3 regions of the Pseudomonas sp. 13B_2.1_Bac1 genome follow, and region 2 is predicted to be linked to each of the others. Evidence: predicted binding sites of a transcription regulator. Region 2 holds the regulator's gene; each other region holds the start of a gene.

Region 1 (9,766 bases), on a different contig from region 2:
GGTCAAGCTCCAGGACGCCTTGAACGCGGCGGTCGCCAACCTCACCAGTTCGTCCGACCAGGTCGACAACGTGCGCGGTTCCATCGGCGCGCGGCAGAACGCGCTGACGGTGCAGGCCAGCGAAAACACCAGCGTCGGCCTGGCCAATACCAGCACCATGAGTGCGCTGGCCAACGTCGACATGGGCGAGGCGGCGATCAACCTGACCTTGCAGCAAACCATGCTGGAAGCCTCGCAACTGGCGTTTGTGAAAGTCTCGCAGTTGAGCCTGTTCAACAAGATGTAAGCGCTGGCATGTCAAGCGGCCCAGCCTGGAAACAGGCTGGGCCGTTGTCGTTTCTGGGATTTAATTGTTTGAAGGTTTTGCATAAAGCACACAAAATTGAGTGACCTGTGAGTCATAAAGCGCATCTTCACTGTATCGTGTGAAAAGGATAAGTCGTCACAGGGTCCGTGCGGGGCGGCTTTCAGCGAGATTTTTTATGGGGTTATCCCCTTTATTGTCAGCACCCCAGGCGTGGTCCGGGGGTGTTCTCCAGCTATTTAGTATTGGGAAGCCACAATGATTGGCATAAAAAGCATCGCCAGTTACGTGCCGGCAGACGGGATCGATAACTACGCCCAGGGTGCCAAATTCGCCAAGGATGAAGAGTTCATCATTGGCAAGATCGGCTCGGCCTTCCTGCCGCGCAAGGAAGCGGCGCAGGAAACCTCTGACCTGTGTGTCGAGGCGGTCAACGCTTTGTTTGCCAACAACCCGGATTTGAAGCGCGAGTCCATCGACGCGCTGATCGTCGTCACCCAGAACGGCGACGAAGAGGGCCTGCCCCACACTGCCGCCATCGTCCAGGACAAACTGGGCCTGCCGACTCACGTCGCCGCCTTTGATATCTCCCTGGGCTGCTCCGGCTATGTCTACGGCATCTACGCGATGAAGGGCTTCATGGAAGCCGCCGGCCTGAAAAACGGCCTGCTGATCACCGCCGACCCGTATTCGAAGATCGTCGACCCGGAAGACCGCAACACCACCATGCTGTTCGGTGATGCCGCCACCGCTACCTGGATGGGCGAAGACGCGCCGTGGTTGCTCGGCAAGTCCAAGTTCGGCACCGACGGTTCCGGCGCGCCGCACCTGAAGGTCAGCGATGGCGTGTTCTTCATGAATGGTCGCCAGGTATTCAACTTCGCCTTGCTCAAGGTGCCGGCGCATTTGCACGAGCTGCTCGATGAGTCGCAGCTCAAGGCCGATGACATCGATGCATTCTGTATTCACCAGGGCAGTGCGGCGATTGTCGACGCCGTGGCGCGTCGTTTCGAAGATGCGCCGGTGGACAAGTTCATCAAGGACATGGTCGAGACCGGCAACACCGTGTCGTCGAGCATTCCGCTGCTGTTGGAAAAGCACGTGATGGACGCCACCTGGAAGCGCGTGGCCATCAGCGGTTTCGGGGTTGGCCTGTCGTGGGGTTCGGCGATTCTCTATCGCCCGTGACGCTTTAATAGCGACAAACAAAAACGCCGATGATCGAAAGATCATCGGCGTTTTTTATTTGGCGCCAGAAAAGCCAATGTTTGTTGGGTTTTGCGCAGGCGTAAACCCTTGAATTGCAAGGGGTGGCACGGCGCCAGTAAAAAAAATCAAAAAAATCCTCAAGCAACCGGCTACCACGACGATAACTATTACGTAGGTTCTCAGGCCACACCCGGCGGTTGCCAGGGCCGGAAGCCGCAGTATCCATCCAACGAGGATTTCGTCATGGCTTTAACAGTAAACACCAACATTGCTTCGATCACTACTCAGGGCAACCTGAACAAAGCTGGCGGCGCCCTGGCCACTTCCATGCAGCGCCTGTCTTCCGGCCTGCGTATCAACAGCGCTAAAGACGACGCTGCCGGCCTGCAGATCTCCAATCGCCTGACCAGCCAGATTAACGGCCTGGGCCAAGCTGTCAAAAACGCCAACGATGGTATTTCCATCGCTCAGACTGCTGAAGGCGCAATGCAGGCTTCGACCGACATCCTGCAGAAAATGCGTACCCTGGCTCTGTCCTCCGCTACTGGCTCCCTCAGTGCTGACGACCGTAAGTCGAACAATGACGAATACCAGGCTCTGACTTCGGAACTGACCCGTATCTCGCAGACCACTACCTTCGGTGGCCAGAAGCTGCTGGACGGTTCGTACGGTACCAAAGCAATTCAGGTTGGCGCCAATGCTAACGAAACCATTAACCTGAGCTTGGACAACGTCGCGGCGAATAACATCGGCTCGCAGCAGATCAAGTCGGGGGCGATTAACGTGCAGGCCGACACCAAAATTACCGTTACTGGTAATGGTCAGTCGGAAGGCGTAGACATCAAACAAGGCGCCTCGGCAAAAGATATCGCCAAAGGCCTGAATGGTTTGATCGGTGGTTTGAGCGCTACTGCCAGCACCGAAGCGAAATTCACCGTCGATGCAGCAGCTGCCAAAGCGGCACCGGCATCGTTCACCCTTACTGTCGGTGGTCAGGACGTTCAATTCGTAGGTGTTACCAGTAATGCCAACTTGGCTGATCAATTGAAGTCAAATGCTGCCAAGCTGGGCATTAGCGTTAGCTACGACCAGACCAAAGATGAGTTGACTGTTAAATCAGACTCGGGTGAAAACCTGGCTTTCACCGCGGCAACTGATGCTGGTTCCGTTCTGGTAGCGACTAAAGATGGTACGGGCAAATTTGGCACTGGTGTTGCAGTTACTAGCACCTTGGTCGCTACCGGTGCGGTCAGTCTTGACTCGGCCAGCAGCTACTCGTTGACTGGTACAGGCACTGGTGTTGCCGATATCTTCGGTACTAATACTGCATCCGAAAAAACCAGCATTGCCCAAACTAGCGTTACTAGTTCCGACAACGCTCAAAACGCACTTGCTGTAATTGACAAAGCGATCGGTACCATCGACGGCGTGCGTTCGGGCTTGGGTGCTACCCAGAACCGCTTGACCACCACTGTAGACAACCTGCAGAACATTCAGAAAAACTCCACTGCTGCGCGTTCCACCGTTCAGGATGTCGACTTCGCTGCTGAAACCGCCGAACTGACCAAGCAACAAACCCTGCAATCGGCTTCTACCGCGATCCTGTCGCAGGCTAACCAGCTGCCATCCGCTGTACTGAAGCTGCTTCAGTAATCCCAGCGCTTGGTAACTAACGGAAGGGCGCGTCTACGTGCCCTTCCGTTTTTTCGGTTTAGAGGAGATTGGACATGGACATGAGTGTAAAGCTGAACCAGTCTTATCCGCCGGTTGCACCTCAGAGCGCGCCTGTTCAAGTGGCAGCCGACAAAAGCACCACCCAAGTCCAGGAAGTCCCCGCCATCGGCAAACAGCCTGAGCGTGCGGACCTGGAAAAAGCGGTAACCGATATTCGCGAATTCGTACAAGCTGCCCAGCGCAGCCTGGATTTTTCCATTGATGACACGACTCACCGTGTGGTGGTCAAGGTCATCAATACCGACAATGGTGAAGTGATTCGCCAGATTCCGTCGGAAACGGCATTGAAACTGGCACAGAGCCTCTCCAGCGCAAGCCACGTGTTGTTTGACGACAAGGCTTGAGCTGGCATGAAACTTGTTGCTGAGTTGTCTTGAGGCGTAATAAGTCAAGATAACGGCAGCCACCGAACAGGAGATAGATGATGGCGGGTTCAACGGTAAGTGGTATCGGTTCGAACATCGATACGCAAGCGATCGTGACATCCTTGGTCAATGCCGAAAAGGTGCCCAAGCAGACGCAGATCAATACCGCGTCCCAGAAGGCGACCACCACGCTGTCTTCGATCGGCAAGATTCAGGCAGCGCTGGATGCGTTTCGTGGTGCGCTGGACACTATGGCCGCGAGCTCCGGCTTCACGGGTTTGACCGGTTCATCCTCGGATGAAAAAGTTGCGACAATGACGGCGAGCAACACGGCCTCCAACGGCAGCTTTCGGTTGATTGTCAGTCAGCTTGCCCAGGCCTCGAAGCTGTCGACCCAGAATTTCAAGGGCGGTACCTCGACGGTGGTGAATACCACTGACAAGCCGACGACATTGACTATCAGCCAGTCCGGCAAGAACTACGACGTCAGTATTCCTGTTGGCGCGACGTTGCAGCAGGTGCGTGACTCGATCAACACCCAGTTCGGCACCTCGGGGCTCAGTGCGAACATCCAGACCGACTCCAACGGCTCGCGGTTGATCCTGACCTCGACCACCATGGGCACCGGTTCGGACCTGAAGCTGTCGGGTAATTCGGGCCTGGATGTCGGCTCGACTGTTGTTGATGAACCCAAGGATGCGTTGTACAGCATTGACGGCGTTGCTTCGGTTTCCAAAACCAACAACATCGAAGGCGCGTTGAGTGGCGTGAATATCAAGTTGGTATCGGTTTCGGCGCTCAAGACTCCGGGGGATGACAGTGAAAACCCTGATCGAAACGCGACCCTCATCACCGTCAGCACCAACAACGCCGCGCTCAAGTCTGGGGTCAAGGGTTTCGTCGACACCTACAACGCCCTGATCACCGCCATGAACGCCGAAACCAAGGTCACCACCAACCTCGATGGCAGCACCACGGGGGCGACCCTGACGGGCGACTCCACCATGCGCTCGCTCCAGGCGGCCATCCGTAATGAGTTCAACGCGCTGTCGGGCACTGGTCAGTTCAAGTCCCTGGCTCAATTCGGTGTCGTCACCAACTCGAGCACCAGCCTGCTGAGCATCGACGACAAAAAGTGGGACGCCGCGGTAAAAACCAACGCCGCCGATATCAACAGCATGTTCACCGGCCCAAGCGGCATGCTGGCGCGCATGAAAAGCGCCACCGACGACTACGCCAAGTCCACCACCGGCATCCTGGCAACGCGCTCCACCTCGTTGTCCGACACGCTCAAGGACCTGACCAAGCAACAGTCCTCCCTGGACGAGCGCATGGACGTGCTGACCAAGAGCCTTTCGGACAAGTACAACGCCATGGACACCCTGGTTGCCCAGTTGCGCCAGCAAAGCACCAGTGTGATGACCACGCTCAATGCGCTGAACAACCCAAAGACCAATAGTTGATCGCTGCGAATAAAAAAAGGCCAGGCAACCTGCCTGGCCTTTTTTTATCGAGAGACGACTGGCGCTAAAGCTTTTTGCGAACCCGTCGACATATTGGTTACTGAAACCCTTTTCGCTGTCGCCTGTCACGAGGTAGAAACATGAATCCCATGAGAGCCCTTCGCCAATACCAGAAGGTCAATTCCCATGCTCAGATCTCCGAAGCCAGCCCTCATCGCCTGGTGCAGATGCTGATGGAAGGCGGGCTGGACCGCATGGCCCAGGCCAAAGGTGCGCTGGCGCGTGGTGACATCGCGCAGAAGGGCCTGATGCTTGGCAAGGCTATCGATATCGTGATCGGGCTGCGTGATGGCCTGGATGCAGAAAAGAGTAATAACCCGGCTCACGTCCAGCAGTTGGAAAGTCTGTATGCGTACATGACCAACCGCCTGATGGAGGCGAACCTGCATAACGACGCCGACATGATCGACGAAGTGGCGCGTTTGTTGATTACCGTGAAAGAAGGCTGGGATGCCATCGCCGCGCCACAGGCTGTAACCGAGTAAGGCGCAGCAGAGAAGGGCCTGAGGGCCTTGAGGACTATGTGATGAGCCAAGCACTGCAACGCATTGATGAAACCCGTGAGGCGCTGATGGGCGCGCTGGCGGACCGTAATTGGGACGCGATTGGCGAGCTCGACATGGGGTGTCGCGACGTGATCGAGCAGGTGCTCAGTGAGGCGCCGGTCGACGAGGATGCGTTGCGTGAGAAGCTTGAGAGCCTGCTCGCGGTTTACCAGCAATTGCTTGAGGTGACGACGGGCGAGCGGCAGGCGATTTTCGAAGAGATGTCGCAGATCAACCAAGCGAAAAATGCGTCAAAGGTTTACCATCTGTTCGGCTGAATGAGCTCAGTTAATCCGAACGGCGCGTCATATATTTGACTGTGCCAGCATTTTTGACTTAACTAGTGCTGTTTTCAGATTTCAGACGTCTAGTAAGGCATGAAGTCTTACAGGCGTCTCGATTGCCCTCACTCTTGGGGCAGAGCGTTTTACTAGGGAAGTTGCTATTGCATGTGGCGTGAAACCAAAATTCTGCTGATTGATGACGATAGCGTCCGCCGCCGCGATTTAGCGGTGATTTTGAATTTTCTTGGCGAAGAAAATTTGCCCTGCGGCAGCCATGATTGGCAGCAGGCGGTCAGCTCATTGTCATCGAGCCGTGAAGTCATTTGTGTGCTGATCGGGACGGTGAACGCTCCTGGCGCTGTTTTGGGCTTGTTAAAGACACTGTCAACCTGGGATGAGTTCCTTCCGGTGTTGCTGATGGGCGATATTTCTTCTATCGACCTGCCTGAAGACCAGCGCCGCCGCGTGCTGTCCACCCTGGAAATGCCGCCCAGCTACAGCAAATTGCTCGACTCCCTGCACCGTGCCCAGGTCTATCGCGAGATGTATGACCAGGCACGCGAGCGCGGTCGCCACCGCGAACCCAACCTGTTCCGCAGCCTCGTCGGCACCAGTCGTGCGATCCAGCACGTGCGCCAGATGATGCAGCAAGTGGCTGACACCGACGCCAGCGTGCTGATCCTCGGCGAGTCGGGCACCGGCAAGGAAGTGGTCGCACGCAACCTGCACTATCACTCCAAGCGCCGCGACGGGCCTTTTGTGCCGGTCAACTGCGGGGCGATTCCGGCCGAGCTGCTGGAAAGCGAATTGTTCGGCCATGAGAAGGGCGCCTTTACCGGGGCGATCACCAGCCGTGCCGGGCGTTTCGAACTGGCCAACGGCGGCACGCTGTTCCTCGACGAAATCGGCGACATGCCGCTGCCGATGCAGGTCAAGCTGCTGCGCGTGCTGCAGGAACGCACCTTCGAACGTGTGGGCAGCAACAAGACCCAAAGCGTCGACGTGCGCATCATCGCGGCCACCCACAAGAACCTCGAGAGCATGATCGAGGTGGGCAGCTTCCGCGAAGACCTGTACTACCGCCTCAACGTATTCCCGATCGAGATGGCCCCGCTGCGCGAACGCGTGGAAGACATCCCGCTGCTGATGAACGAACTGATCTCGCGCATGGAGCACGAAAAGCGCGGCTCGATCCGTTTCAACTCGGCGGCGATCATGTCCCTGTGCCGCCACGGCTGGCCGGGTAACGTTCGCGAGCTGGCCAACCTGGTGGAGCGCATGGCGATCATGCACCCCTACGGCGTGATCGGCGTGGTCGAGTTGCCGAAGAAATTCCGCTACGTCGACGATGAAGACGAGCAACTGGTCGACAGCCTGCGCAGTGATATGGAAGAGCGGGTCGCCATCAACGGCCACACCCCGGACTTCGGCTCTACCGCCATGCTGCCGCCCGAAGGCCTTGATCTCAAGGACTACCTCGGCAACCTCGAACAGGGGCTGATCCAGCAGGCGTTGGATGACGCCAATGGCATCGTCGCGCGGGCTGCCGAGCGCCTGCGCATCCGCCGAACCACCCTGGTTGAGAAGATGCGCAAGTACGGCATGAGCCGCAAAGAAGGTGATGAACAGGCGGATGATTGACGCCTGTTTTCCAAACCGCTGAAATTTCAGCGGTTTTTTTTCGGCACAACTATTGCTACAGCCCTCGCAACGTTCCGTTTAACTGACGGTCAGCCAAGCGAGAGAGCATGATGCCCCACGCCGCCCAACTATCTTCGGTCCCTGTCCTGCAGGGGCCTGCCCCGTCTGTAGAAGAACTCAGCCGCAATGGCCTGGAGCAGGCCTTTTCGCTGTTCAACCAGATGTCGAGCCAATTGACTGACTCCTACAGCCTGCTGGAAGCCCGGGTCTCCGAGCTTAAAGGCGAGCTGGCGGTGGTCAGTGCCCAGCGCATGGAAGAGCTGGCCGAGAAAGAGCGCCTGGCCAACCGTCTGCAAAACCTGCTGTCGCTGTTGCCGGGCGGCGTGATCGTGATTGACGATCAGGGCCGAGTGCGCGAAGCCAACCCGGCGGCCTGCGACATGCTCGGCCTGCCCCTGGAAGGTGAGCTGTGGCGCCATGTCATCACGCGCTGCTTTGCGCCGCGCGAAGACGACGGCCACGAAATCTCCCTGAAGGACGGGCGCCGCTTATCCATCGCTACCCGTTCCCTGGATGCGGAGCCGGGCCAGCTGGTGCTGCTCAACGACCTGACTGAAACCCGTCACCTGCAAGACCAGCTGGCGCGCCACGAGCGTTTGTCGTCGCTGGGGCGGATGGTCGCTTCTTTGGCGCATCAGATCCGCACGCCCCTGTCGGCGGCGTTGATCTACGCCAGTCATTTGACTGATGAGCAATTGCCCGCTGCCACCCACCAGCGATTTGCCGGGCGCCTCAAGGAGCGCTTGCACGAGTTGGAGCACCAGGTGCGCGACATGCTGGTGTTTGCCCGTGGCGAATTGCCGCTGACTGACCGCATCACTCCGGCCGCGCTGATGCAGGCCCTGCAGGCTGCAGCCGCGACGCATATTCAAGACGTCCAGGTGCGCTGGCAGTGCGACAGTCATCTCGGTGAGCTGCTGTGCAACCGCGACACCCTGGTCGGCTCGCTGCTCAACCTGATCGAAAACGCCACCCAGGCCAGCGGCCCCGGCGCGCGCCTCAAGGTGCACCTGTACAGCCGCGAGCAAACCCTGCGCCTGTGCATCAGTGACAGCGGCAGCGGTATCGACCCGGTCGTATTGCAGCGCCTGGGCGAGCCGTTTTTTACCACCAAGACCAACGGTACCGGCCTCGGCCTGACCGTGGTCAAGGCGGTGGCACGTGCCCATCAGGGAGAATTGCAACTGCACTCCCGGGTCGGGCGTGGCACCTGTGCATTGATGACCTTGCCGCTGTTTTCATGCGCGGCAGGCGCGGAGTAAAAAGTAATGGCTATCAAGGTTCTGTTGGTGGAAGACGATCGCGCCCTGCGTGAAGCATTGGCTGACACGCTGTTGCTGGCGGGCCATGACTACCGGGCGGTCGGTTCTGCCGAGGACGCCTTGGAGGCGGTCGAGCAGGAAACCTTCAGCCTGGTGGTCAGCGACGTGAACATGCCCGGCATGGACGGCCACCAGTTGCTCGGCCTGCTGCGTGCGCGCCAGCCGCAACTGCCGGTGTTGCTGATGACCGCCCATGGCGCCGTTGAGCGCGCGGTGGACGCAATGCGCCAGGGCGCGGCGGATTACCTGGTCAAGCCTTTCGAGCCCAAGGCCCTGATCGAACTGGTGGCGCGGCATGCCCTGGGCGTGATCACGGCCAGTGACAGCGAGGGCCCGATTGCCTTCGAACCGGCCAGCGCGCAGTTGCTGGAACTGGCGGCCCGCGTGGCGCGCAGCGATTCGACTGTGTTGATTTCCGGCGAGTCCGGTACCGGTAAAGAGGTGCTGGCGCGCTATATCCACCAGCAATCGACTCGCGCCAAACAACCGTTCATCGCCATCAACTGCGCGGCGATCCCCGACAACATGCTCGAAGCCACGCTGTTCGGCCACGAAAAGGGCTCCTTTACCGGCGCCATCGCGGCCCAGGCGGGCAAGTTCGAACAGGCGGACGGCGGCACCATCTTGCTCGATGAGATCTCGGAGATGCCCCTGGGCCTGCAGGCCAAGCTGCTGCGGGTGTTGCAGGAGCGTGAAGTGGAACGTGTGGGCGCGCGCAAGCCGATCCAGCTGGATATTCGCGTGGTAGCCACCACCAACCGAGACCTTGCCGGTGAAGT
Region 2 (9,766 bases):
TGCCGCCACCGGGGTGGCGGTCGCGGCGGCAGCCGGAGCCACTTCGCTGAACTTGCCCTTGCCGTGCAATTCGTCGAGCAGGGATTCGAACTCGTGGTCGCTGATCAGACCGTCGCCCGCAGGTTCTGCCGCAGCGGCCGGCGCAGTGGCAGTCGCGGCGACTTCCGGCAAGGCGTCGGCCGCGAAGGTACCTTTGCCATGCAGTTGGTCGAGCAGTGCTTCGAATTCGTCATCGGTGATGTCGGTGCTGGTCGACGCGGCAGGCGCATCCGCAGCGGCGGCAGGGGCCACGGCGTCGGCCGCGAACTGGCCTTTGCCGTGCAGCTGGTCGAGCAGGGATTCAAATTCTGCGTCGGTAATGTCTTCGCTGGTCGGCGCTTGTGGCGCGGCTGCAGCAGGCGCTTCAGCCTCGGCTTTCACCGCATTGAGGGAGTTGAGCAACTGCTCGAACTCGCTGTCCGTCACATCCGCTTCAGGCTCTGCCACAGGCGCAGGCTCAGCTTGCGCCACGGGCGCTGCCGAGGTGTCTGCCGGTTCTGCCAGGCGCGCCAGGGCGGCGAGCAGTTCCGGGGTGGCCGCAGTGATCGGGGCACGTTCGCGGACTTCGCTGAACATGCCGTTGACCGCATCCAGTGCTTCGAGAATCACGTCCATCAATTCCGAGTCAACGTGACGCTCACCCTTGCGCAGGATGTCGAACACGTTCTCGGCGATGTGGCAGCACTCCACCAGCTCATGGAGCTGGAGGAAGCCGGCGCCCCCTTTTACAGTGTGAAAACCGCGAAAAATTGCATTGAGCAGGTTCGCATCATCCGGACGGCTTTCCAGCTCGACCAGTTGCTCGGACAGTTGCTCTAAAATTTCGCCGGCCTCTACAAGGAAATCCTGAAGGATTTCTTCATCGGCGCCGAAGCTCATGTGGGTGCTCCTTAGAAGCCTAAACTGGATAACAGGTCATCTACGTCATCCTGACCTGACACAACGTCTTCACGTTTATCGGCATGAATCTGCGGACCTTCACCCTTGGCGAGATGTTTTTGTGGATCTTTTTCCGAGAGGATCGCTTCACGGTCATGTTCGATGCCGGCAAAACGGTCTACCTGGCCGGCCATGAGCACCAGTTTGAGCAGGTTGCTTTCCACTTCGGTGACCAACTGGGTCACACGCTTGATCACCTGGCCGGTGAGGTCCTGGTAATCCTGGGCCAGCAGAATGTCATTGAGGTTGCTGGAAACCGTGCGGTTTTCCTGCTCGCTGCGTGACAAGAATCCGTCGACCCGACGCGCCAGTTCACGAAACTCCTCAGCCCCCACTTCGCGGCGCATGAAGCGGCCCCAATCGTGGCTCAGGGCCTGGGCTTCGGTGGCCATGCCATTGACCAGAGGCGTGGCGTTTTCCACCAGGTCCATGGTGCGGTTGGCCGCCGCTTCAGTCAGCCTGACCACATAGGACAGGCGTTCGGTCGCGTCGGTGATTTGCGAAATTTCTTCGGCCTGGGGCATGTGCGGGTCAATCTGGAAATTGACAATCGCACTGTGCAGCTCGCGTGTGAGCTTGCCCACTTCCTGATACAGGCCGCGGTCACGGGTCTGGTTGAGCTCATGGATTAACTGCACCGCGTCGCCGAACTGGCCTTTTTCAAGGCTGTCGACCAACTGGTGAGCATGCTTTTTCAGGGTCGACTCAAAGTCTCCCTGTGACGTTTCTTTATGCTCCATAGCTCCCCCGCGATGGCATTAGCCGTGGATGCGTTCGAAGATTTTTTCGATCTTCTCTTTCAAGGCCAATGCAGTGAATGGCTTGACCACGTAACCGTTGACCCCGGCTTGGGCGGCTTCGATGATCTGCTCACGCTTGGCTTCGGCGGTCACCATCAGCACGGGAAGGCTGCGCAGTTTTTCGTCGGCGCGCACATGGCGCAGCAAGTCGATACCGGTCATGCCCGGCATGTTCCAGTCCGTTACCAGAAAGTCGATGCTCCCGCTGTTGAGGATCGGAATCGCCGTAATGCCGTCATCCGCCTCGACCGTGTTAGTGAACCCAAGGTCACGCAACAGGTTTTTTATGATCCGCCGCATCGTTGAGAAGTCATCAACGATGAGGATTTTCATGTTCTTGTCCAATTCGACCTCCAAGCAGTCTTAAACGCGCCCAGCACCTGGACGCGCCATTTCAATCAACAGGCATTACACAAAAAGGACTGCCGGGGGCACCACGGGCCGATCCCGCGAGGGTCAATCACCCTCGCGGTGTGGTTTGCAGTGCTCCCCAACACTGCCTGTCAGCGCGCTCGCCACTCTCCCAAACGCCCCCGCAAGCGGGCTGCGCACTGGCTGTGCAACTGGCTGACCCGCGATTCGCTGACCCCCAGGACCTCACCGATTTCCTTGAGGTTCAGCTCTTCGTCGTAGTACAGCGCCAACACCAGTCGCTCACGCTCCGGCAAATTGGCAATCGCGTCCGCCAACGCACCCTGGAAGCGTTCATCCTCCAGGTCGCGCGACGGCTCCAGATGAGCACTCGCGCCGTCCTCGTGCAGCCCTTCGTGTTCGCCGTCCTGCAACAGGTCGTCGAAACTGAACAGGCGGCTGCCCAAGGTATCGTTCAAAATCCCGTAGTAATCGTCGAGACTCAATTGGAGTTCGGCCGCAACTTCGTGATCTTTAGCGTCGCGACCGGTTTTTGCTTCAATTGCGCGAATTGCGTCACTGACCATGCGCGTATTGCGATGCACCGAACGCGGCGCCCAGTCACCTTTACGCACTTCATCGAGCATCGCGCCACGGATGCGGATACCCGCATACGTCTCGAAACTCGCGCCCTTGCTCGCGTCGTATTTGGTCGACACTTCGAGCAGGCCGATCATGCCCGCCTGGATCAGGTCTTCGACCTGGACGCTGGCGGGCAGGCGTGCCAGCAAGTGATAAGCGATGCGCTTGACCAGCGGCGCATAGCGCTCAATCAATTCACCCTGGCTGTCACGTGCCGATTTCTTGTAAAGGTTGTAGCCGCTGGATGTCATAGCACCGGTCCTGCGCTCGTCTGATGCACCAATCGCTCGACGAAAAACTCCAGATGCCCCCGAGGGTTGGCAGGCAACGGCCAGGTATCGACCTTCTGGGCAATAGCCTTGAACGCCAAGGCGCATTTGGAACGAGGGAACGCTTCGTAGACTGCACGCTGCTTTTGCACAGCCTTGCGTACACACTCGTCGTAGGGAACTGCGCCGACGTATTGTAAGGCGACATCGAGGAAGCGATCCGTGACCTTGGTCAACTTGGCGAACAGATTGCGCCCTTCCTGTGGACTCTGGGCCATGTTCGCCAGCACGCGGAAGCGGTTCATGCCGTAGTCACGGTTAAGCAGTTTGATCAGGGCATAGGCGTCGGTGATCGAGGTGGGTTCATCGCAGACCACCAACAGGACTTCCTGCGCAGCGCGCACGAAGCTGACCACGGACTCGCCAATCCCGGCGGCGGTGTCGATCACCAGCACGTCGAGGTTGTCGCCGATATCGCTGAACGCCTGGATCAGGCCGGCATGCTGCGCCGGGCTCAGGTGCACCATGCTCTGGGTGCCGGAGGCGGCCGGCACGATGCGGATACCGCCAGGGCCCTGCAGCAGCACGTCGCGCAGCTCGCAGCGCCCTTCGATCACATCGGCAAGCGTGTGTTTGGGCGTCAGCCCCAGCAGAACGTCGACGTTCGCCAGCCCCAGGTCAGCATCCAGCAGCATGACGCGACGGCCAAGCTCTGCCAGGGCCAGGGACAAATTCACTGACACGTTAGTTTTCCCGACGCCACCTTTGCCGCCGGTCACCGCGATCACCTGTACGGGATGCATGCTGCCCATTTTATTTCTTTACCTTGTCTTGCTTAGACGCAGGCTACATGGCTTGGCCGCGTGAATCGCTTGCAGACCATCGATGTAGGTACATTTCACGGTGTTCATCCTGCCCTCAACCCACCCGCTTTGCCGGGCTGTGATAGAGGTCGGCGAACATATCGGCCATCGCTTCCTCGCTAGGCTCTTCTTGCATTTGCACGCTGACTGCACGGCTGACCAACTGATGACGGCGCGGCAGATGCAGATCATCCGGAATCCGCGGGCCGTCGGTCAGGTAGGCGACCGGCAACTCATGACTGATGGCCAGGCTCAACACCTCGCCCAGGCTCGCGGTTTCGTCGAGCTTGGTGAGGATGCAGCCGGCCAGGCCGCAGCGTTTGTAGCTATGGTACGCAGCGGTAAGAACCTGTTTCTGGCTGGTGGTTGCAAGCACCAGGTAATTTTTCGACTTGATGCCGCGCCCGGCCAGGCTTTCCAGCTGCATGCGCAACGCCGGGTCGCTGGCTTGCAGGCCGGCGGTGTCGATCAACACCACGCGCTTGCGCAGCAGCGGGTCGAGGGCGTTGGCCAGGGATTGGCCCGGGTCGACATGGGTCACCGACACATTGAGGATCCGGCCCAAGGTCTTGAGCTGTTCCTGGGCACCAATACGGTAGCTGTCCATGCTCACCAGCGCGATATTCTGCGCGCCGTACTTGAGCACGTAACGGGCGGCCAGCTTGGCCAGGGTGGTGGTCTTGCCCATGCCGGCAGGGCCGACCATGGCGATCACACCGCCCTCTTCCAGCGGCTCGATTTCCGGGGTGACGATCATCCGCGCCAAGTGGGCCAGCAACATGCGCCAGGCCTGGCGAGGTTCTTCGATTTCAGTGGTCAGGGCCAGCAGGTCGCGCGACAACGGGCCGGACAGGCCGATGCGTTGCAGGCGACGCCACAGGTTGGCCTGTTGCGGCTTGCTGCCTTGCAGCTGGTTCCAGGCGAGGGAGCCGAGTTGCACTTCCAGCAGCTCGCGCAGGCCATTGAGTTCAAAGCGCATCGAGTCGAACACGCGCTGGTCGACTGCGGCGGCCGGGGCCGGCGCTGCAGGACGCGGGGGTTCAACGAAGGTAGGCTCGACCAGCGGCTCGGCAGCGGTCAGCGGCAGGCCGGCGAACAACTGGCGGTTGGTAGTGGCGTCGCTGTCGCCACGCATGCTCAGTTCGGCCTGGGCCGAGACAATGCGCGAGGCCGTCTTGCGCAGCTCGTCTTCGAGTTCCATGTTCGGGACGCGCGGGGCCAGGGCCTGGGGAGTGTAATCCAGGGCAGCCGTCAGCTCGACACCGCCGGCAATACGACGGTTACCGATAATCGCGGCGTCGGCGCCCAGCTCATCACGAACCAGTTTCATGGCCTGACGCATATCGGCGGCGAAAAAACGCTTAACTTGCATAACCCACTACCCTCAGCCGTTGGGCCCTACTGTCGCGACGATAGTCACTTGCTTGTTGTCAGGAATTTCCTGATAAGCCAAAACGTGCAAATTCGGTACTGCCAGGCGCCCAAACCGCGACAACATCGCCCGGACGGGGCCGGCCACCAGCAGGATCACTGGTTGGCCCTGCATTTCCTGGCGCTGCGCGGCATCGATCAACGAACGCTGCAGCTTCTCAGCCATGCTTGGCTCCAGCAGAACGCCCTCTTCCTGGCCTTGTCCTGCCTTCTGAATACTATTGAGCAATATTTGTTCCAACCTTGGTTCCAAGGTGATCACAGGCAGCTCAGAGTCAAGCCCTACAATGCTTTGGACGATTGCGCGCGACAATCCGACGCGCACTGCAGCCACCAGGGCGGCAGTATCTTGACTCTTGGCGGCATTGTTGGCGATAGCCTCGGCAATGCTGCGGATATCGCGTACCGGCACCTGCTCGGCCAGCAACGCCTGCAGGACCTTGAGCAGTTGCGAGAGCGACAGCACGCCCGGCACCAGTTCCTCGGCGAGTTTTGGCGAGGCTTTGCCGAGCAAACCCATCAATTGCTGGACTTCTTCGTGGCCGATCAGCTCATGGGAGTGCTTGTACAGAATCTGGTTGAGGTGGGTGGCGACCACGGTACTCGCGTCCACCACGGTGTACCCCAGGGACTGCGCCTGGCTGCGCTGGCTGATTTCGATCCACACCGCGTCCAGACCAAAAGCCGGATCTTTGGCGGTAATGCCGTTGAGACTGCCGAATACCTGCCCCGGGTTGATCGCCAGTTCGCGATCCGGGTAGATCTCGGCTTCGGCCAGGATCACCCCCATCAGGGTCAGGCGGTAGGCGCTGGGGGCCAGGTCGAGGTTGTCGCGGATATGCACGGTGGGCATCAGGAAGCCCAGGTCCTGCGAGAGCTTTTTGCGCACCCCCTTGATCCGCGCGAGCAATTGGCCACCCTGGTTACGGTCGACCAGCGGGATCAGGCGGTAGCCGACTTCCAGGCCGATCATGTCGATCGGGGTCACGTCGTCCCAGCCCAACTCCTTGGTTTCCTGGGCCCGGGCCGGCGACGGCAGCAGTTCCTGCTGGCGCGCGATTTCCTGCTGGGCCTGGACCTTGACCGCGTTCTGCTTCTTCCAGAACAGGTAGGCACCGCCGGCCGCCATGGCCGCCATGCTCAGGAACGACACGTGGGGCATGCCTGGCACGATGCCCATGATCGCCATGATGCCCGCCGCCACGGCCAGGGCCTTGGGCGAGGCGAACATTTGGCGACTGATCTGCTTGCCCATGTCTTCGGAGCCCGAAGCACGGGTCACCATGATCGCGGCAGCTGTGGATAACAACAGTGATGGCAATTGCGCCACTAAACCGTCACCAATGGTCAGCAAGGCGTAAACCTTGCCGGCATCGCCGAAGGTCATGCCGTGCTGGAAGATCCCGACCGCCATGCCGCCGATCAGGTTGATGAACAGAATCAGCAGGCCGGCGATGGCGTCACCGCGCACGAATTTGCTGGCACCGTCCATGGAGCCGTAGAACTCGGCTTCCTGGGCCACTTCCAGACGGCGCGACTTGGCCTGGTTCTGGTCAATGAGGCCGGCGTTGAGGTCGGCGTCGATGGCCATCTGTTTGCCGGGCATGGCGTCGAGGGTAAAGCGCGCGCTCACCTCGGAAATCCGCCCGGCGCCCTTGGTCACCACCACGAAGTTGATGATCATCAAGATCGCGAAGACCACGATACCCACCACGTAGTTGCCGCCGATCACCACCTCACCGAAGGCCTGGATCACCTTGCCGGCGGCGGCGTGGCCGTCCTGGCCGTGGAGCATTACCACGCGCGTCGACGCCACGTTGAGCGCCAGGCGCAACAGGGTCGCCACCAGCAGGATGGTCGGGAATACCGCAAAATCCAGCGGTCGCAGGGCGTATACGCAGACCAGCAACACCACCACGGACAGGGCAATGTTGAAGGTGAAGAACACGTCCAGCAGGAACGGCGGCATCGGCAACATCATCATTGCCAGCATCACCAGCAACAACAACGGCACACCCAGATTGCCTCGCGAGAGGTCAGTCAGGGTCGTACGGGCCGTGCCGAGCATTTGAGAGCGATCCACCACCGGTATTCCTCGTTTCCTTGAAGCAAACTTTTGACGCCGGGAGGCGTCCTGGAGGCGGTATTGCAAGAAGCCTTCCAACTTTGGTTTCAGGGCGACGATCGTCGAGGGGAACGCGTTTCAAATGCAGGAGCTTGCCTACGGTGGCGGTGTGTCAGCCACCTGAAGGGCCAGGCTGAGCTCAGTCATCGCAGGCAAGCCAGCTCCCACATTATTGGTCGGTGAACACACCGCCAACAGCCAGGCATGCATGCCGCTAGATAAGTTTGATATGGAACGCATACACCCCTTGGGGGCAATGGATCCTCGCGAATTGCACGCGCAAGCCTTTCTTGAGCCAGATGCCAGCTGAGCTGGTGCGATCCACATGCACCGGCTCATCATCGCCATCCAGCGCAATCAGGCCTTTTCCGGTTTTTCGGCTGTAGGATTTGATCGTGCCCATCACCGCTTCCATCACTACGCCCTCTACATCGCTGGATGACCTGTGCACAGTAGGGAGCCATGGAAGCGCGAGAGGACGGCGCTGGCTACTGTCAAAGTTGACAGGTAGACGAGGGTTGCCGACGAGTGGTAGCGGATGCGGCGGGCGGGCTTGTTGTAGCGAACGCACTCACTGTGGCGAGCGGGCTTGCCCCGCGTTGGGCTGCGGAGCAGCCCTGAAACCTGGCGACTCGGTCTGACTGTTAGACCGCGGTGGCTGGATTGGGAGCGCTTCGCACTCCAACGCGGGGCAAGCCCGCTCGCCACAACAAGCCTTATCACCACAAAAAGCCCGCTCCCCACAAAGCGCGCATCAGCCGAGCAGTCAGGAATCGCGGCGCAGCTCCGGCGGGATGGGCAGGTCCTTGAGCGGATCGGGCCGCTTGCCCTTGCCCGCGCGGTACTGGCGAATCTGATAGACATACGCCAACACCTGGGCCACGGCCAGGTACAGCCCGGCGGGGATTTCCTGGTCGAGGTCGGTGGAGTAGAAGATCGATCGCGCCAGCTCCGGCGATTCCAGCAGCAGGATGTCGTTGGCCACGGCGATTTCGCGGATTTTAAGCGCGGTGAAGTCGCTGCCCTTGGCCAGCAGCATCGGCGCGCCGCCCTTCTCCGGGTCGTATTTGAGGGCCACGGCGTAGTGCGTCGGGTTGGTGATGACCACGTCGGCGTCGGGCACCGAGGCCATCATCTTGCGCTGCGACATTTCCCGCTGCAGCTGGCGAATGCGCTGCTTGACCTCGGGGCGACCTTCTTGGTCCTTGTGCTCGTCGCGCACTTCCTGCTTGGTCATCAGCAGTTTCTTGTGGCTTTCCCACAGCTGGATCGGCGCATCCACCGCCGCGATGATGATCAACCCGGCCGCCATCCACAGCGCACTCCAGCCGACCACCTGCACACTGTGAATGATCGCCGACTCCAGCGGTTCGTGGGCGATGCGCAGCAAATCGTCGATATCCGACGACAACACCGTCAAGGCCACGAACAGAATCAGGATGAACTTGGCCAACGCCTTGAGCAGCTCCACCAGCGCCTTGGCGGAAAACATGCGCTTAAGCCCGGCCGCCGGGTTCATCCGGCTGAACTTGGGCGCCATGCTGCCGGCGGCGAACAACCAGCCGCCCAGGGCGACCGGGCCGATCAAGGCGGCCAGCAGCAAGGTGATCAGAATCGGCTGCACCGCCAGGATCGCGATCTTGCCCGAGTGCAGCAGGTATTGACCCATCGAATCGGGATTGAGCAGCACCTCGCGTGGCAAGGTGAAGTTGTGCTTCATCAACTCCAGCAAGTCCAACGCCAGGCCGCCGCCGTAAATCAGCAGGCCGCCCGCGCCGGCCATCATGGTCGCAACGGTATTCAGCTCTTTGGAGCGCGCAATCTCGCCCTTTTCCCTGGAGTCCTTTTTGCGTTTCTCCGTGGGGTCTTCTGTTTTGTCCTGACCACTCTCGCTCTCGGCCATGGCTCAGCGCGCCCGTGCCAGATCACGTAAGAACTGCAGGGCGTCGGTCGCCAGCGGTTGATACTGATTGAGAATGTCAGCCAGGCCGACCCAGAAAATCCCCATGCCCAACACCAGGGTCAACGGGAAGCCGATCGAGAAGATATTCAGTTGCGGCGCCGCGCGGGTCATCACGCCGAACGCGATGTTGACCACCAGCAACGCGGTGATTGCCGGCAGCACCAGCAACAGCGAGGCGCCCAGCACCCAACCGAGGCGCCCGACCACTTCCCAGAAATGATTGACCACCAGGCCCGAGCCCACCGGCAAGGTGGTGAAGCTTTCGGTCAGCACCTCGAACACCACCAGGTGGCCGTTCATGGCCAGGAACAGCAACGTCACCAGCATGGTCAGGAACTGCCCGA
Region 3 (9,766 bases), on a different contig from region 2:
GCCATCAGCTGGATATGGCGGTTGTTCAGGGTGCGTTGCAACGCAGGCTTTTCATCCAGCCCGGGCGTGGTTGTTTTCATCACAAAACCTCTTGTTATGTTTTTGAGTTTTGGCAGAAAAAAGTCGAGCAGCGAGGGTTGTTGGAATCAGGCGGTCGCGCTTTCGAACCCGTGCAGCACGTTGACGGCGTTGATGCCGATCTCATCGACCATGTAGCCACCCTCCATCACGAACAGCGTCGGCACGCCCACGCTGGCGATGATCTCGCCCATGCCGACGAAGTCCTGGCTGTCGAGCAGGAAGTGGCTGATCGGGTCGTCCTTGAATGTGTCGACGCCGAGGGAGATCACCAGCACCTCGGGGGCGAAGGCGCGCAGTTGGCGGCAGGCGTCGAGCAACGCGACCCGGTAGTCGGCCCACGTGGTGTTTTTCGGCAATGGGTAGTTCAGGTTGAAGCCCTCCCCCGCGCCGGCTCCGCGCTCACTGCTGGCGCCGGAAAAGTACGGGTAGGAGACGGCCGGGTCACCGTGCAGCGAGATGAACAGCACGTCCGGCCGCGAGTAGAAAATGTTCTGCGTGCCGTTGCCGTGGTGGAAGTCCACATCCAGCACCGCCACGCGCTGGGCGCCCTGGGTGATGGCCTGTTGCGCGGCAATCGCGGCGTTGTTGAGGTAGCAATAACCGCCCATGTACTCGCGGGCGGCGTGGTGTCCCGGCGGACGGCACAAGGCGAAGGCGCTGTGATGGCCTTCATCGATCAGGGCCAGGCCGGTGAGTGCGATGTCAGCGCTGGTTTTCACCGCGTTCCAGGTGGTACGGGTAATCGGTGAGCCGGCGTCCATGGCAAAGAAGCCGAGCTTGCCATCAATGAATTCCGGCACCTGTTGATTGGCCAGGTCACGCACCGGCCATACCAGCGGCAGTGCGTCGTGGCTGCGGCCGATGGCGGTCCATTCGGCCCAGGCATGTTCAAGGAACGCCACATAGCGTTCGCTGTGCGCGTTGACGTAACAGGCCCGATCAAAATGGCGCGGCACGATGATATCGCCCAGCCCGACATGCCGGACGCGGTCACGCACGGTGTCGGCGCGACTGGGTTGTTCGAATGAGGGCTTGAGCACGCCGTCCTTGAGTTCGGTGCCATGGTGCAAACGGTGGTCATCACTAAAAACAGTCAGCATTTGTCGGTATCCGCCAGTAAAAGACAGGCTCTATTTTGTTCTGGCAGAGCCGGGCTTTCTTTGCTTTTACTTGCGCCGCTGTTAGGTTTATCGGGAATTTTTACCTATTCGGCTGCCCATCATGAAAAATAAAACCAAACAGGTCGCTCTCGACGACACTGATCTCGCCATCCTCGCCCTCTTGCAGGAGGACGCGAGCATTTCCAACGCGCAACTGAGTGAGCGCCTGTCGCTGAGCCTCACGCCCTGCTGGCGGCGCCGCAAACGCCTGGAAGAGGAAGGCGTGATCAAGGACTACCAGGCCAACCTCGACCGCAAGATGCTCGGGCTCGACATCCTGGCGTTTGTGCATGTGCGCTTCGCGATCCATACCGACCATGCGCCGGACGCCTTCGAGGCGGTGGTCAGAGACCTGCCACAAGTGCTGTCGTGCCACAAGATCACCGGCGACGCCGATTACCTGTTGCAGGTGCTGGCCGAGGATCTCGACAGCTACAGCGAGTTCGTCGAAAGCGTTTTGCGCCGGCAATTGGGGATTGCGTCGATCCAATCGAGCCTGGCGCTGAGGGAAGTCAAGGCAACCAGCCGAGTGGCGATTGCGCGACGCGATTGACACCCCGGTACAGGGGTGATTCCTGCAGCGCATAGCCAAATGCCATCCGCTGCAGATGTGAAAAATTCGTTAACTAATTCTCCCCAATGGCTTTTTTGCGACAGAACCTTCTGGCACACTGATGCGAATAATTATCATCATCTTTATTATTCGCCATGGAGGGCGCTTGGGGAGAGTCAGCTTCATGTCTGTGCAACAACACGGCGGTAACGGTTTTTCATTCAACCTGATGGCCCTGGCGGTCTGCCTGGCCAGCTCCCAAGCGGTCTTTGCCGACACCGAAGCGCCAGCGGCCACGCTCGAGCTGGGTGCCACGCAAATCTCCGGTGACAGCCAGCTCGGCGAAACCACTGAAGGCACGCAGTCCTACACCACCGGCGCGATGAAAACCGCGACCAAGCTGCCATTGACGATGCGTGAAACGCCACAGGCCGTCACCGTTATCACCCGCCAGCGCATGGACGACCAGGCCATGACCAGCATCAACGACGTGGTCAACGCCACGCCCGGGTTGTTCCTCAATTACTCCAGCGGCCCTGGCCGGCAGTCCTACACCTCACGCGGTTTCGACATCGACAACCTGATGTACGACGGCATCCCGAGTGGCTACAACGGCGTTAGCGTGGGTGCCCAGCCGAACCTGGCGATGTTCGATCGCGTCGAGGTCGTGCGCGGTGCCACCGGCCTGGTGACCGGCGCAGGCAACCCTTCGGCCGCCATCAACCTGATCCGCAAGCGCCCGCTGGATGAGCAGAAAGTCACCCTCACCGGTGCCGCCGGCAGTTGGGACGACTACCGTGGCGAACTTGACGCCTCCAGCCCACTGAATGACAGCGGCACCCTGCGTGGCCGGGTCGTCACCTCCTACCGCGACGCCAACAGCTTCATCGACAAGGTCGAGGAAGATCACGGCCTGTTCTATGCCGTCACCGAAGCCGACCTCAGCGAAGACACTACCCTGACCCTGGGTTTCTCCAACCAGAAGGACAAGACCAACTACTTCTGGGGTTCCTCGATGATCGGCCAGGACGGCCACCACCTGAACCTGCCGCGCTCCTACAACCCCGGCACCGACTGGGAAAACAAGGACCAGGAAATCAACACGGTCTTCGCCGAACTGCGCCAGCGCCTGGCCAATGACTGGAACCTGCAGGTCAACGCCAATTACGCCCAGCAGAACGCATTGTTCTCCGGTTCCTACCAGTCGCGCTGGGTTAACAACACACCGGCCCGGACGGTCTACCAGGCCGCCTTCGATGAGGACCAGGCCGGCGTCGACGCCTTTGCCAGCGGGCCCTTCCAGGCCTTCGGGCGCACCCACGAACTGGTGGTGGGGGCCAGCAAGCGGGTCTACGACCTGACCACCCACAACTACAGCCCGTACGACACCAACTGGCCTCTTACAGCCGGCAAGCCGGACTTTGTGCACACCAACAACGACCACGAAGTCACCACCCAGGACGGCGTCTACGTGACCACCCGCCTGAGCCTGGCCGACCCGCTGAAGCTGATCCTCGGCGCGCGCCTGGACTGGTACGACTACAACAACCGTGATGGCGACGGCGACTACCATGTGACCCGCAACCTGACCCGCTACGCCGGCTTGATCTACGAACTGGACGACCATCACTCGGTCTATGTCAGCTACAGCGACATCTTCACGCCGCAGAGCGAAAAGGACACCGCGGGCACGCCGGTCAAGCCGATCGTCGGCAAGAACTATGAAGTCGGCATCAAGGGCGAATACCTCGGCGGTGCGCTGAATGCGAGCCTCGCGCTGTTCAACGTCGACCAGGAAAACCGCGCCGTCCAGATCTTCCCGCAAACCTGCCCACAGGCCACGTGCTACGAAGCCTCGGGCGAGATTCGCAGCCAGGGTATCGACGTCGAGTTGCAAGGCGCCCTGACCGAGAACTGGCAGGTCGGCGGGGGCTACACCTACGCGCGGACCCACACCATAAAGGATGACGCCAACCCGCAGAAGGTGAACAAGCAGTTCGACACCGACACCCCGGAGCAGCTGTTCAAACTGACCACCCGCTACAACTTCCAGGGCCCGCTGGAAAAACTCCGGATCGGCGGTAACATTTCCTGGCAGAGCCGCATGTACAACGACGTCCCGCTCAATGACGGTGGCAACTACCGCCTCAAACAGGGCGCCTACGCGGTCACCGACCTGATGGCCGGCTATAAGGTCAACGAGCACCTGGACCTGCAGCTCAACGCCAACAACATCTTCGACCGCCGCTACTATTCGTCCATCGCCAACTCGGTGAGCTACGGCGGCGACGCCTACGGCACCCCGCGCAACATGATGATGACGGCCAAGTACAGCTTCTGATCCAGGCTGGACGCCCACGGCGTGCCCCAATAGGCCTTGTGGGTCACGCTGTTCGCCGCGCTTAAAGTCCCCCGCAGGGATGCCGATAAACTCTTGGCATCCCTGATCCTGCAAAATTCCTGATACCTGCTTTGCTCGAACTGCGGGCCCACGTGGCACGCCGCATGCTTTGTTCCTGGCCAGTCCACATGGAGTAAGAGTGAATGCCCGTCCGCACGCGTTTCCTGGAGCACTACCGCAAGGCCGACCGCATCATGCTGGCGTTGATCTGGCTGATGTTCCTGTTCTCGCTGGGCCTGGCGTTCTGGCACGACACCCTGCTGCAGGCGGTGATCGTGGGCGGCGGCACCAGCGTGGTGCTCACTGCGCTGTATCGCGCCGTTGGCGGCCGCCGCGTCATGCGTTGCGCGCTCGGGGCCGGACTGATGGTGATGGCCGCGCTGCACATCAACCAGGCGCAGGGCGTGATCGAATCCCACTTCGGCATCTTCGCGCTGTTGGCAGTGCTGACGTTTTACCGCGATTGGCTGCCGATCCTGATCGCGGCGCTGACCATCGCCGTGCACCACGTGGTCTTCCATGCGTTGCAGCATCAGGGTTTCCCGGTGTTCGTGATGGAGCATCACGGCGGCTGGGGCATGGTGTTCGTCCACGCTTTCTATGTGGTGATGGAAACCATCGCCCTGCTCTACCTGGCCGTGCACAGCCAGGCCGAAGCTGTCGAAAGCCAGGAAATGCTCGAGAAAATGCTCGCCGTCACCTCCCAATTCACCGTGGCAACCGCCCAGGGCGAAGGCAAGGTGCACGTGTCCCTCACCCAGCGTTTCGACCACTTCCTGCAGCAGATCACCCATCTGATCGACGGCGTCGCCCGCGACTCCCACGGCCTCGGCCAACTCGGCCAGGCCCTCGCCAGTACCAGCGGCACCCTGGAAACAGGCGCGCGGCACCAACTGGCCGAAATCAGCCAGATGACCGGCTCGATGCAACGCATGGAAGACGCCATGGGCCACATCGCGGTGCACGTCGAGCACGCGGTGGAACACGCCGGCAAGGCCAGCCAACAGATCATTCGCGGCCAGGAAAGCGTCGGCCGCGCCCAGCAGGAAATCACCCAACTGGCCTCGCGCCTCAGCGGTGCCAACCAGACCGTGGAAGGCCTGGCGGTGCAAGCCGAGCAGATCGGCACGGTGCTGGAGGTGATCAACAGCATCGCCAACCAGACCAACCTCCTCGCCCTCAACGCCGCCATCGAGGCAGCCCGCGCGGGCGAGCAAGGCCGTGGTTTTGCCGTGGTCGCCGACGAAGTCCGCAGCCTGGCGCAACGCACCGCCGTCTCCACCCAAGAGATCAAAACCATCATCGAAAGCCTGCAGCAAGGCAGCCGCGAAGCCGTCGAGGCCATGCACGACAGCCGTCAGGGTGTGGAACGCTGCGTACAAGACAGCCAGGTCGCCGTGCAAATGCTGCAGGCGGTCGGCCTCGACATCGCGCAGATCGACCAGCTCAACGGCCACATCGTCAGCACCACCCGCGAGCAGACCTCGGCGAACCTGGAGATTGTCGGGCGATTGCAGGCCGTGCAGAGCATTGCGCAGAGCACCGCCAATGACGTGGAAACCCTGGCGCGCAGCAGCGAGCAGTTGCCACCGATTGCGGTGCGGCTGGATGCGCTGGGGCGCAAATTTCACGCTTGAGGCCCGAGCGCTCATGAACCCTAGCGTTGCCCGCGTGATCGATAGGGTCCAGGCATCAGCGGATAGGTTACACTCGCCGCCCTAAACATCTGCCAGGGAGGCGACCATGAGCGTTCGCGGTAAAGACCGACAAATCGACAATATCGAGTTCAACGTCGGCGACATTGCACGCAGCAAAGCCTTTTACGGTGGCGCATTCGGCTGGACATTCGTCGACTACGGCCCCACCTATACCGAGTTCACCGACGGCCGCCTCACGGGTGGCTTCACCACCGGCGTACCGGTTCGACCGGGTGGTCCCTTGATCATCCTGTATGCGGATAACCTCGCTGAGACACAACAGCGGCTGCACACCTTCGGCGCGGTCATCACCCGCCAGACCTTCGCCTTCCCCGGCGGCAGCAGGTTCCACTTCACCGACCTCGACGGCTATGAACTGGCCGTATGGACGGCACACGAGTAAGCCTGCCGCGTCCCTTCATCGATCATCGATTGTACTTTCTGACATGGATTCAGGTTTTTTCATGCGCAAAATTGCCCTGCCGTTTTTGACCCTCTTGTGCCTTCAAGGCTGCGCCGAAATGCCGGCCTACTCGAATGTGGACTCCAGTGAACCGCGCGATGAGGCTCGCTACACCATCGTCGAAACCGACACCTACGCGGGAAGGCCCAACCGCAGCTTCCTGGACCTGCAGCCGGACCTGAACATCATCCGGGTCAACGATAAAAAGGTCGGCAATATTCCGTTCTCGACCTACTACTACAAAAATGACTCACCGCAACGCGCCGTGCTGGTGCCGGGCAGCTACACAATTCAACTGGAGTACCGGCTGCCGCGGTACTTCATGTTTGCGGACTTGGAATTCGAGGGAAAACCCGGGCAGAAGATCATCGCGCGCTCGCAGTACATTGGACTGAATCGGCTGAAGATCTGGCTGGAGGATTCGGCGACGGGGGAAGTGGTGAGCAAGGGCATGCACTAAGGCTCCAGGCCCGCACGGCTGAGGTGGCTGCCGCTGGAAACTCAATCGTGCGTTAATCCGGGGCCAGGCGCAGCGACAACGCCTCAATGACTTGCGCCACCAGGCTGTCGGCGCTGTGGGTCCCGTCAACCTGCAGCACCGCAGCGGTTTGACTGGCCAACCATCGCGTGTGCCAGGCTCGATTGCGGCCGCCAAAGTGCGGATCGTCGTATTGCGAGGCCCATTCGCGAAAGGCCACATGGATCGCGTGCATGTCGCCGCCGGGTGCGATCCGGTCGCCAAAGCGTTGCTGTTCACGCGCGGCCAGGCGTTGAAGGCGGACTGGCGTTGCAGTGTCCACGAAGACAATCAGCTCGACCTGGGTGATCAATTCGTCGCCCCAGTTCATACACGAGCCCGTCAGCACCCAGTCTTCGTCGCCGAGTCTTTGCTGCATCAATGACACGCGCTCAGGCGCGGCACGCTTGGTGGTGAACGGCGGGTCCGTGGGCATCCAGTAAAAATCATCGACATCGACATGGAGCACGCCCAGCCGCGCTGCGAGGTTCTGGCCCAGCGTGGTCACGCCCGCGCACGAGGCACCGGTGATGTAAACGCGCATTTTTCCTCCCTGCAGACACATCGATTTCGAGGCCCGCACGATAGCCTAAATCCACCCTGATTGAATAAAACGACATCCTTGCACCTTCGCGACAAACACGTTACAAAGCCTCAGCAAGTTGTACGACGTCCTAACAATAAATCGCCATCCCCGATGATGGCGTCCACTGTTCGAGCCCCCATCATGACTGCGCCTGCCCCCATTCAAACCACGCCTGCCCTGTTCTCGCGGCACATCGCCGTGTTGATTCTGCTCTGTATGGGCTGCGCCTTTGCCGGTAACCACATTGCCGCTCGCGTGGCGTTTGATGATGGGGCCGGCGTGCTGCTGGCGATTCTGATGCGCTCGGGCGGCACCTTGTTGGTACTCGCCGTGCTGGTGCTATGGCAACGCCAAAGCCTGCGCCTGCCGTCCGGTGCATGGCGCTGGCAAGTGCTGCTGGGCCTGCTCATCGCCACTCAAAGCCTGTGCCTGTACTCGGCCGTGGCCCGCGTGCCGGTTGCGCTGGCGTTACTGGTGGCGAATGTCTTTCCGATTTTGCTCGCGCTGCTCACCTGGGCATTCGGCGGCCCGCGCCCCACTGCTCGCACCGCACTGCTGATGGGTTTGATCCTGGTGGGCCTGGTGTTCGTGCTGGACGTTCCCGGGCGCCTCTCAGCCAGCGCAGAGATCGGCCCGCAATGGCTGCTCGGTGTCACCCTGGCATTCTGCGCCGCCTTTGTATTTGCCTGCGCCCTGTGGATCACCGACCACAAGTTGTCGCAGGTACGCGGTTCCGTCCGTAGCCTGCTGACGATCTTCATCGTGTTCAGTAGCGTCAACCTTGCCGGCGTCAGTGGTGCCCTCGCCGACGGCCTGAACCTGCCGGCAACCAGCACCGGCTGGCTGGCACTCGCCACACTGGTCGTGCTCTACGGCACGGGCTTCATCGTGTTGTTCATTTCGGTGCCGCGCCTGGATATGCCGCGAAACGCGCCGGTGATGAACATCGAGCCACTGGCGACGCTGCTGATGGGCTGGATCGTGCTCGATCAAATGCTCAGCGCCGGGCAGATCGCCGGTGGCGTCATCGTGGTAACCGGGATTGTGCTGCTGACGTATCGCAAGTCTGCGCAGCCTGTCGCCAAGGCCGCGTAAGGCTTGATGCAGTCCTGAACGGCGTGTGTTGTCAGATCGACACAGGCCGTTTTTTTCGTCACGCCTGCGCGTCAACATCATCCAGCCTCGCCCATCGATAGTCCCCCCGCTGCACCTGGCCCAATTCCTGCCTTCTCCTCCGTCGACACGTCGCTGTTGACTACGCGGACGACTCTTTTGAGCCCCGCCGCCCAAGCCCCGCCCCCGATAATCAAGCATCCCCGATCCCATCCCGAGGCCTTCCCCCATGACGAGCCCCTCCACCGAACAGGTCAGCCCCCACACCCTGCGAAAGGTCATCATCGCCGCCGGCATCGGTAACTTCGTCGAGTGGTTCGACTTCGCCGTCTACGGCTTCCTCGCCACCACCATCGCGCAACAATTCTTCCCCAGCGGCGACACCAGCGCCGCGCTGCTCAAGACCTTCGCGGTATTCGCCGTGGCGTTCGCTTTCCGGCCCCTGGGCGGGGTGTTCTTTGGCATGCTCGGCGACCGCATCGGGCGCAAACGCACGCTGGCCATGACGATCCTGCTGATGGCCGGTGCCACCACCTTGATCGGCCTGCTCCCGACTTACGCCGCCATCGGCGTTGCAGCGCCGATTCTGCTGTCGCTGATCCGCTGCGCCCAGGGTTTCTCCGCTGGCGGCGAATACGCCGGGGCCTGCGCCTATCTGATGGAACACGCGCCCAGTGACAAGCGCGCCTGGTACGGCAGCTTCGTGCCGGTGTCGACGTTTTCCGCGTTCGCTGCCGCTGCCGTGGTGGCCTACGCCCTGGAGGCGTCGTTGTCCGCCGAAGCGATGGGCAGTTGGGGCTGGCGCCTGCCGTTCCTGATCGCGGCGCCGCTGGGGCTGGTCGGGCTTTACCTGCGCTGGAAGCTGGATGAGACGCCCGCCTTCCAGGCCGTCAAGCAGGAGCATGCGGTAGCCCACTCCCCGCTCAAGGAAACCTTGCGCAACCATGGTGCGGCGATCTGCTGCCTGGGCGCTTTTGTGTCACTCACGGCGCTGTCGTTTTATATGTTCACCACCTACTTCGCGACGTATCTGCAAGTGGCCGGCGGACTGAGTCGGGCGATGGCGTTGCTGGTGTCGCTGATTGCGCTGATTTTCGCCGCGGCGATTTGCCCGCTGGCCGGGCTGTACTCGGACCGGGTGGGGCGCCGGGTCACGGTGATGACCGCCTGTGCGCTGTTGATCGTGGCGGTGTAT

The links. The regulator FliA, encoded in region 2, starts transcription of late flagellar genes. The targets are predictions, from matches to a motif close to CTAAAGTTTNNNNNNNNNNNGCCGNTAA.
Region 1: the regulator FliA is predicted to act here: its motif matches at 1,650-1,677, upstream of NTD80_RS01230 (flagellin).
Region 3: the regulator FliA is predicted to act here: its motif matches at 4,197-4,224, upstream of NTD80_RS31260 (methyl-accepting chemotaxis protein).

What each region holds. Positions count from the first base shown of each region.
Region 1 covers NZ_JANLOH010000006.1:10,477-20,242, reverse strand. The annotation lists gene NTD80_RS01240 (flagellar hook-associated protein 3) at 1-286, shown strand, start outside; gene NTD80_RS01235 (ketoacyl-ACP synthase III) at 563-1,492, shown strand; gene NTD80_RS01230 (flagellin) at 1,757-3,166, shown strand; gene NTD80_RS01225 (flagellar protein FlaG) at 3,241-3,591, shown strand; gene fliD (flagellar filament capping protein FliD) at 3,672-5,075, shown strand; gene fliS (flagellar export chaperone FliS) at 5,216-5,620, shown strand; gene fliT (flagellar protein FliT) at 5,662-5,958, shown strand; gene NTD80_RS01205 (sigma-54 dependent transcriptional regulator) at 6,130-7,605, shown strand; gene NTD80_RS01200 (sensor histidine kinase) at 7,716-8,927, shown strand; gene NTD80_RS01195 (sigma-54-dependent transcriptional regulator) at 8,934-9,766, shown strand, end outside.
Region 2 covers NZ_JANLOH010000114.1:51,944-61,709, forward strand. The annotation lists gene NTD80_RS29815 (chemotaxis protein CheA) at 1-918, opposite strand, end outside; gene NTD80_RS29820 (protein phosphatase CheZ) at 930-1,718, opposite strand; gene NTD80_RS29825 (chemotaxis response regulator CheY) at 1,737-2,111, opposite strand; gene fliA (RNA polymerase sigma factor FliA) at 2,282-3,022, opposite strand; gene fleN (flagellar synthesis regulator FleN) at 3,019-3,852, opposite strand; gene flhF (flagellar biosynthesis protein FlhF) at 3,959-5,275, opposite strand; gene flhA (flagellar biosynthesis protein FlhA) at 5,288-7,402, opposite strand; gene NTD80_RS29850 (cold shock domain-containing protein) at 7,674-7,874, opposite strand; gene flhB (flagellar biosynthesis protein FlhB) at 8,226-9,362, opposite strand; gene fliR (flagellar biosynthetic protein FliR) at 9,366-9,766, opposite strand, start outside.
Region 3 covers NZ_JANLOH010000095.1:41,964-51,729, forward strand. The annotation lists gene NTD80_RS23755 (amino acid permease) at 1-80, opposite strand, end outside; gene NTD80_RS23760 (histone deacetylase family protein) at 147-1,181, opposite strand; gene NTD80_RS23765 (Lrp/AsnC family transcriptional regulator) at 1,303-1,794, shown strand; gene NTD80_RS23770 (TonB-dependent siderophore receptor) at 1,979-4,135, shown strand; gene NTD80_RS31260 (methyl-accepting chemotaxis protein) at 4,339-5,832, shown strand; gene NTD80_RS23780 (VOC family protein) at 5,939-6,295, shown strand; gene NTD80_RS23785 (hypothetical protein) at 6,357-6,815, shown strand; gene NTD80_RS23790 (adenylate kinase) at 6,868-7,416, opposite strand; gene NTD80_RS23795 (EamA family transporter) at 7,600-8,553, shown strand; gene NTD80_RS23800 (MFS transporter) at 8,801-9,766, shown strand, end outside.